Regions from separate parts of the Streptomyces sp. NPDC050485 genome, predicted to be linked through region 1. Evidence: riboswitches for the same ligand, from Rfam matches in the RefSeq annotation. Region 1 holds a riboswitch; the other holds the start of a gene.
What was found. Region 1 has a riboswitch for cyclic di-AMP ahead of ACIBK6_RS20425 (M23 family metallopeptidase). Riboswitches for the same ligand answer to the same signal wherever they lie in the genome.

Region 1 (4,206 bases):
GACTCGTCCGACACCTGCTCGTAGAAGGAAACGAGCCGCTCGGCGTCCTCGGTGGTGATGGGCCTGATGCGCGCGGTGCCGCCGTCGCGGAGCACCACGTCGGCCTCCCAGTGAGCGGGGTACGCGGGGTCGGACGCCGTCGTCATACCGAAAGCGTACGGGGCGCGGGGCCATCCGGGGCGGGGCACGGTGGGGAGGGCCGAACGGCGGCGGAAGCGGGCCTAAGGTCGGTAGGAGCACTGCGCACCACATGAGAGACTGGTCTAGACAACCGTCAGAGATTTCGAAGGGCAACACCATGGCTGAGCGCCGCGTCAACGTCGGCTGGGCCGAGGGCCTGCACGCCCGCCCCGCGTCCATCTTCGTCCGTGCCGCCACGGCTGCCGGAGTCCCCATGACGATCGCCAAGACCGACGGCAACCCGGTCAACGCCGCTTCCATGCTCGCGGTGCTCGGCCTGGGTGCGCAGGGCGGCGAGGAGATCGTGCTGGCCTCCGACGCCGAGGGCGCGGACGTCGCGCTCGACCGGCTGGCCAAGCTGGTCGCCGAGGGTCTCGAGGAGCTCCCCGAGACCGTCTGATCCGGTCGGCTGCACAGCGAAGGGCCGCTGATCCCGCATTCGGGACCGGCGGCTCTTTCGTTTTCCCGGCCGACGTACCCCGCACATGTACCCTGCGCACGCATTTCGATGACGGAATTCCCGCGTCCGCATTTCCGGGCCAGCATTTCGCGGTCCGCATTTCATTTCGAGCAGCCGAAATACAGTCCCGCACCGCGCTTTCTTTGTATACGGCCCGGCTGTTAAGTGCGGGCGCTCGCCGTGTGTACGGCAGGTTGCGAAGTGCTCACCGCGGCGGGGCGCCGCAGCCGATGGGCGGAAAAAGAGCGCTCGGCGTGCAGGGCGGTGAGCGAGCGGGCGCGTTCGGCATCGCCGCGGGCCACCGCGTCGGTGATCGCGCCGAGTTCGGCCCAGGACTCGGTCGGCCGGGCCGGCTGCTCGACCGCGTACATCCAGGCCACCTTGTGCCTCAACTGCGTGAGCAGCGCGATCAGTCCGGGGCTGAGGGAGGCCTGGGCCAGCGTCTCGTGGAACCAGCCGCCCAGCGAGCGCAGATCCTCGCCCTGGCCGCGCCGGGCCCGTTCCTGACCCAGCCTCACCAGGCCGCGCAGCACTTTGAGATGCGCCTCGGAGCGGCGCGACGCGGCCCGTGCGGCGGCCAACGGCTCAAGCAGCACGCGCAGTTCGAGGAGGTCGGCGGCCTCCAGATCGGTGGGCTCTGCCACCCAGGCGCCGGCATGTCTGCGGGTGGTCACGAAGCCCTCGGACTCCAGAGTGCGCAGGGCTTCGCGGACCGGGACGCGGGAGACCCCGTAACGGCGGGCGAGTACGTCCTCGATGAGCCGGCTGCCGCGCTCCAGGGCACCCGAGACGATGTCGTCGCGGATCGCCGTGCATACCGAGTGCGCCGGAATGCGCATGGGCCGAACCTCCGCCTTTATCCCCGCGAAACGCGGTCGAACGACGCCAGTCGGCGCCTCTCGGTGTGTCTATCGATGTCTGTTCCGCGACTCTATTCCAGGCTTTGTTAATTCCCGGTGACGGGCCGGAACCAATGGATATTTTTTGGCCAACGGCGAAGACCCCCGGCGGCGTGCCGGGGGTCTTCGGTGTGCGCGGGGCGGGTCAGACCGAGACGCCGTGCGAGCGGAGGTAGGCGACCGGGTCGATGTCCGAGCCGTAGGTCGGGGCGGTGCGGGCCTCGAAGTGGAGGTGCGGGCCCGTGGTGTTGCCGGTGTTGCCCGACAGCGCGATCTGCCGGCCCGGCTCGACGGACTGGCCGACGGAGACCTGGATGTCCGAGAGGTGGCCGTACTGGGTGTACGTGCCGTCGTTCATCCTGATGACGATGTTGTTCCCGTACGCACCGCCCCAGCCGGCCTCCACGACGGTGCCCAGACCCACCGCGTGCACCGAAGTGCCGCTCTCCGCATGGAAGTCGATGCCGGTGTGGGCGCCGGAGGACCACAGGGATCCGCCGGTCTTGTAGCCGGTGGACACATAGCTGTCCGATATGGGGGCGACGAAGGTGTTGAGGCGCTTGCGCTCGGCCTCGCGCGCCGCGCGCTCCTTGGCCTCGCGGTCCGCCTTGACCCGCTCCTGCGCCTTGCGCTGCGCGGCCGCCTCGGCCTCCGCCTTCGCCTTGGCCTTCACGGCCGCCTGCTTCTGGGCCTCGGCCTGGGCACCGAGCTGGTCGGCGAGGCTGTCACCGATGACGATGGCCTGGGTGAGGCCGGTGTCGGCGACGCTCGGGGCGGCGGTGGCCGGGGAGGCGAGGGTGCCTACGACTCCGGCGGTGGCGAGGGTGGCGATGCCCGCGATGTTCGCGCTGCGGCGCGTCATGCGGCTGGGCGCGCGGTGCTTCCCGGTGGCACGGGTGAACGCCATGAAGTGGCGGTGTCCTTTCCTTCCATCTCGCCTACCGGGTTAGCTGACGGGTTCGGAGCAGGAAGGTCTCCTACGGGCTCCTCCGCGGGCGGAGGCGTCCGATTCACCCCAGGGACTGAGTGGGTCCCCGGCTCCCCTGGCTCGCGCCGTACGGGGACTCGGCGATCACTGTCCGGTGCCGCGGGTGCGACGGGTGGTGACGGACAGCGGGACCGACGCTAGACGGCTGATCTTTCAATCACCAAACAGACACCGGCTTTTGTAGCGCACGCCACATGACAGACAGGTAACCTCCCCAATAAACCGGACATATGCCCCCAATAGGGGAGGACCCCGGCGGCGCATCCGCCACCGGGGTCCCCATGTGTCCAGTTGTCCAGGGCCTCAATCAGCCCGCGACGACGGTCACTTCACCGATTCCGAGCGCCCTGACCGGCTCCTCGATCTGCGCCGCGTCACCGACGAGGACGGTGACCAGCCGGTCGGCCGGGAAGGCGTTGACGACGGCCGCCGTCGCCTCCACGGTGCCGGTCTCCGCCAGGAGCGCGTACAACTGCGCCTGGTAGTCGTCCGGGAGGAACTGCTCGACCTGGTCGGCCAGCGTCCCGGCGACGGCCGCCGCGGTCTCGTACTTGAGCGGGGCGACGCCCACCAGGTTCTGCACGGCGGTCTCGCGCTCGGCGTCCGTGAGACCCTCCGCGGCCAGCGTGCGCAGCACCTTCCACAGGTCCTCCAGCGCGGGGCCGGTGTGCGGGGTGTCGACCGAGCCGCTGATGGCGAGCATCGCGGCACCGCCGTCGGGGCCCGAGCGCAGCACCTGGCCGAAGGCACGCACGCCGTAGGTGTAACCCTTCTCCTCGCGCAGCACGCGGTCGAGCCGGGAGGTGAGGGTGCCGCCCAGGCAGTACGTGCCGAGCACCTGGGCCGCCCAGACCCGGTCGTGGCGGTCGGCGCCGATGCGGCCGATGAGCAGCTGGGTCTGGACCGCGCCGGGGCGGTCCACGATGACGACCCGGCCGGTGTCGTCTGCGGTGATCGGCGGGATGGGGCGCGGCTCGGCGGTGTCACCGGTCCAGTCGCCCAGGCTGTCCGCGAGGACCGCGTCGAGGTCGGTGCCCGACAGATCGCCGACGATGACGGTGACGGCCGTCGAGGGGCGCACGTACGCCTCGTAGAAGGAGCGCACCGCCGCCGCGTCGATCGCGGCGACCGTCTCCTCGGTGCCCTGGCGGGGGCGCGACATGCGCGCGGCGGCCGGGAACAGCTCCTTGGAGAGCTGCTTGGCGGCCCGCCGGGACGGGTTGGCCTGCTCGTGCGGGATCTCGTCCAGGCGGTTGCGCACGAGCCGGTCGACCTCGGAGTCGGCGAACGCGGGGGCCCGCAGCGCCTCGGCGAGCAGCGAGAGCGCCTTGGGCAGGCGGGAGACCGGCACTTCGAGGGAGACCCGGATGCCGGGGTGGTCGGCATGCGCGTCGATGGTGGCGCCGCACCGCTCCAGTTCGGCGGCGAACTCCTCCGCCGAGTGCTTGTCGGTGCCCTCGGTCAGCGCCCGCGCCATGATCGTGGCAACGCCGTCGAGGCCCTCGGGCTCGGCGTCCAGCGGGGCCGCGAGGAAGATCTCCACGGCGACGACCTGCTGGCCGGGGCGGTGGCAGCGCAGCACCGTGAGGCCGTTGGCGAGGGTGCCGCGCTCGGGGGCCGGGAAGGCCCACGGCTTGGCGGTGCCGGCGGCCGGCTGCGGGTGGAACTCCATGGTCACG
Region 2 (4,206 bases), on a different contig from region 1:
GCCGTTCCCTGGCGCCGACTCTGCCCGCGGGATCCCGCCGTCCCCCGCCCCGCCCCGCCCGGCACCGGGACCCGCACCCGCTCGGCCGCTCCGGAGTCGCCGTCGGCGGTCGGGCGGGGCAGGCTGGACGGGTGCGGCAGCGAGCAGAGGGCGAGAGGCGCCTGGTACGGGCGCTCCCCGTACTGCTCATCGTCGTCGGCTTCGTTTTCGACGCCTCGACCCCGCCCGACCTGACCGCCGTCGCCCTGTTCGCGGGCGCCCCGGTGGTCGCCGCCCCGTTCTACTCGGCCCGCGCCACCGCCGTCGTCGCGGCCCTTTCGGTGCTCGCCGTGGTGGGGCTCTGGTTCCTACAGGGCATCCCCAGCCTCGGCGAAGGCGCCAGCGAGCTGTTCACCGTGCTGTTGGTGGGCGGCCTGGCCCTCGTCATCAACCGCATCCTGCGCCGCAGCGGCGAACAGCTCGCGTCGGCCCGCGTCATCGCGGAGACCGCGCAGCGCGCCGTGCTGCCCACGCCTGCGGCCCGCATCGGCGGCCTCCACGTCGCCGCGCGGTACGAGGCGGCGCAGGCGGACGCGTTCATCGGCGGGGACCTGTTCGCCGTGCAGGAGACCCCGCACGGGGTGCGGCTCATCGTCGGTGACGTACGCGGAAAGGGGCTCCAGGCGGTGGAGGCCGTCGCCGTGGTGATCGGGGCGTTCCGGGAGGCCGCCGAGCAGGAGTCCTCGCTGGAGGCGGTGGCCCAGCGCCTGGAGCGGGCGCTGGCCCGCGAGGGCACCCGGCGCGACCGGCTCGACGCGGTCGAGGGGTTCACCACCGCGGTGCTCGCCGAGATCCCCCGCGGCGACGGCACCGTACGCCTGGTCAACCGGGGGCATCCCGAGCCGCTGCTGCTGTACCCGGACGGGTCCGTGGACATGCTCGTCCCGGCCGAGCCCGCGCTGCCGCTCGGCATGGCGGACCTGGGCGTGTGGCCGGACCGGTCCGATGCGCGGCCGTTCCCGGCCGGGGCGACGCTGCTGTTCTACACCGACGGGCTGTCCGAGGCGCGCGACGGGCGGGGCGTCTTCTACGACCCGCGGGCCCGGCTGCGCGGCGCGGTCTTCCCCGGCCCGGAGGCGGTCCTGGACGCGCTCGTGGACGACGTACGGCGCTACACCGGCGGCGGCGCGAACGACGACATGGCGCTGCTCGCGGTGGCCCGGCCCACCGAGGGGCAGCCCGACCGCCGCCGCACCGTCAGGATCGTGAAATGAGCCCGGCCGGAGCCTGCCACGGAGGCCGTCCCGGATCCTGTCACCGTGGGTGCCCGAAAGGTGTCCCTCCGCATAACATTTGACACACCGTCAGGAAACGCTGTGAACGCGAGTCGCGCTGAATCGCCGTCAACTCGTCCGGTTTGACCCGGCTGTGGCCGCTAAGTCCAGGCCAAGACCGTTAACGATCAGTGGGAACGGCTTGGAATCCGGACCGGGTGTCTATTAACGTTCGATAACGCAGCGCGGTCGGCCCAGCCGCCGCAACGGCGGCACCGCGCGCACGCGCCGAATCCCGAAAGGGAACCGGGGAACCACCAACTTGGGGTGAATCAGGCGCCTTTACGGGTGCCTGTAGGAGACCTTCCTGCTCCGAACCCGTCAGCTAACCCGGTAGGCGAGAAGGAAGGAAAGGAGCGCGCCCTCGTGGCGTCCAACGAGCCTGCCCTCGACACCCCCATACCTCTCGATTCCCGGTACGGCGACGTGCCCGGCGACAGCGAGAGCTGGGAGGAGTGGGACCCGACCGCGGAGTCCGTACGTCCGGTACGCGGCCGGCACCGGGTGGCCAAACAGCGCGGCGGACTCGCCCGCAGCTCCACCGTGCTGGGCGTCGGCGTCATCGCCGCGGTCGGCGCGGGCGGCATGGCCACCGCGCAGCCCAAGCCGCCGGTCTCCATCTCGCTGCCCGACTCCCTCACCCAGAACCTGCCGGACCTCGGGTCGCTGCCCGGCGTCGGCGAGCTGGTCTCGCACAACGCCCCGGACACCCCGAAGAGCGAGGCCGCACAGGCCGACCAGAAGATCGCAGCCTCCCCGCTGACCATGACCGGCCTCTCCACCGCCGAGGCCGAGCAGGGCGCCACCGACGCCGGTGAGGCGCTGCGCGCCCGCATCCTCCAGCAGGCCGAGCAGCAGAAGGCGAGCGCCGTCGCCGAGGCGAAGGCGGCCGCGCAGAAGGCCGCCGCCGAAAAGGCCGCGGCCGAGGCCAAAGCCAAGCAGGACGCGGCGACGGCCAAGGCCGCGGCCGAGAAGAAGGCGGCCGAGGAGGCCGCGGCGAAGAAGGCGGAGGAGGAGCGGCTGGCCAAGCTGGCCGCGAGCTACTCGCTGCCGGTCGGCTCGTACACGATCACCTCCACGTTCGGCGAAGCCGGCTCGATGTGGTCCTCGGGCCACCACACCGGCCTGGACTTCGCGGCCCCCACGGGCACGCCGCTCAAGGCGATCCACTCCGCGACGGTCAAGTCGGCGGGGTGGGCCGGTGCGTACGGCTACCGCACGGTGCTCACCCTCGACGACGGCAGCGAGCTCTGGTTCTGCCACCAGTCGTCCATCGCGGTCAGCGCGGGGCAGAAGGTGGCGACGGGGGACGTCATCGGGCGGATCGGCGCGACCGGCAACGTCACCGGGCCGCACCTCCACCTGGAGGTCCACACCCCGGACGGCACCGGCATCGACCCCATGACCTGGCTCCAGTCCAAGGGGCTCAACCCCTGATCGATCCGAACGGGTCCGGAGTCGTCCATGGGGCTCGACCGCTGATCGATCCGAACGTGTCCGGAATCAATCGTCCATGCGGCTCGACCCCTGATCCGAACGGATGCGGAATAGCGCCCGGCGCACGGGAGTTGATCACCACATGACCTCTCTCCGTGCGCTCGGCGGCTCCGATCTGTCCGTCTTCCCGCTCTCCCTCGGCGGCAACGTCTTCGGCTGGACGGCCGACCAGGACCAGTCGTTCGCCGTCCTCGACGCCTACACCTCGGGCGGCGGCAACTTCATCGACACCGCCGACGCCTACTCCCAGTGGGCCCCCGGCAACTCCGGCGGCGAATCCGAGACGATCATCGGGAAGTGGCTGGCCGCCCGCGGCAACCGGGCCGATGTCGTCGTCGCCACCAAGGTCGGCGCCCACCTCCAGCACAAGGGGCTGGCCGCGAACACCATCAAGACCGCCGCCGAGGAGTCGCTGCGCCGCCTCGGCACCGACTACATCGACCTGTACTACACGCACTACGACGACCCCACCGTGCCCGTCGAGGAGATCATCACCGCCCTCGACCAGCTGGTCCAGGACGGCAAGGTCCGCGCGATCGCCGCCTCCAACATCACCCCGGAGCGGCTCCAGGAGTCCCTGGACTTCTCCGACCGCGAGGGCCTCGCCAAGTACGTGGCGCTCCAGCCGCACTACAACCTGGTCTCCCGCGACACCTACGAGGGCGCCCTCCAGGAGACCGCGTCCCGCGCGGGCCTGGCCGCCGTCCCCTATTACTCGCTCGCCTCCGGCTTCCTCACCGGCAAGTACCGGCCGGGCCAGACCGTGGACAGCCGACGCGCCGAGGGCGCGGGCAAGCACCTGGAGACCGAGCGGGGCCGCAAGGTGCTCGGCGCGCTCGACCGGATCGCCCAGGAGCGCGGCGCCGAGATCGCCACGGTCGCGCTGGCCTGGCTGGCCGCCCGGCCCACCGTCGCCGCCCCCATCGCCTCGGCCCGTACGGTCGAGCAGCTGCCGGCGCTGCTCGCCGTCGCCGACCTGGAACTCACCGACGCCGAGGTCTCCGAGCTGACGGCCGCCTCGGCATAGGCCTCAGCGTAGGTAGGGGTTGTACTGCGCCGGGCCCGGCAGCGGGCCCGGCTGACCGTACGGCGCGTACTGCGCGTGCTGGGTATAGGGGTGCGGCGGGGCGAACTGCGGGGGCAGCCAGATCCGGCCCGTCGCCTGCGCCGCGTACAGCAGCGCCGGGGCTGCGACCGGCTTGCGCTCCCACAGATGGTGGAGGAGCTCCTGCTCGCGGGCCGCGAAGTCGGGGTCCGGGCCGGTCGCGCCCGCGCTCCGGTAGGCCCGGTGCCGCAGGAAGGCGAGCGAGGTCGCGAACGCCTCGTACTCGGCGACCGCCCGCGCCGCGGGCTTCCCGCCGAAGCTGTGGTGGGCGAAGTCCCGCGCGGTGGCGCG

Region 2: it holds a riboswitch for cyclic di-AMP, as region 1 does, so the genes downstream of both, ACIBK6_RS03765 (M23 family metallopeptidase) here and ACIBK6_RS20425 (M23 family metallopeptidase) in region 1, are expected to answer to the same signal.

What each region holds. Positions count from the first base shown of each region.
Region 1 covers NZ_JBITHR010000009.1:224,728-228,933, forward strand. The annotation lists gene ACIBK6_RS20410 (GNAT family N-acetyltransferase) at 1-146, opposite strand, end outside; gene ACIBK6_RS20415 (HPr family phosphocarrier protein) at 299-580, shown strand; gene ACIBK6_RS20420 (GntR family transcriptional regulator) at 802-1,479, opposite strand; gene ACIBK6_RS20425 (M23 family metallopeptidase) at 1,685-2,446, opposite strand; cyclic di-AMP (ydaO/yuaA leader) riboswitch at 2,460-2,620, opposite strand; gene ACIBK6_RS20430 (M16 family metallopeptidase) at 2,835-4,199, opposite strand.
Region 2 covers NZ_JBITHR010000002.1:20,568-24,773, reverse strand. The annotation lists gene ACIBK6_RS03770 (PP2C family protein-serine/threonine phosphatase) at 132-1,253, shown strand; cyclic di-AMP (ydaO/yuaA leader) riboswitch at 1,530-1,668, shown strand; gene ACIBK6_RS03765 (M23 family metallopeptidase) at 1,680-2,750, shown strand; gene ACIBK6_RS03760 (aldo/keto reductase) at 2,893-3,837, shown strand; gene ACIBK6_RS03755 (PrsW family intramembrane metalloprotease) at 3,841-4,206, opposite strand, start outside.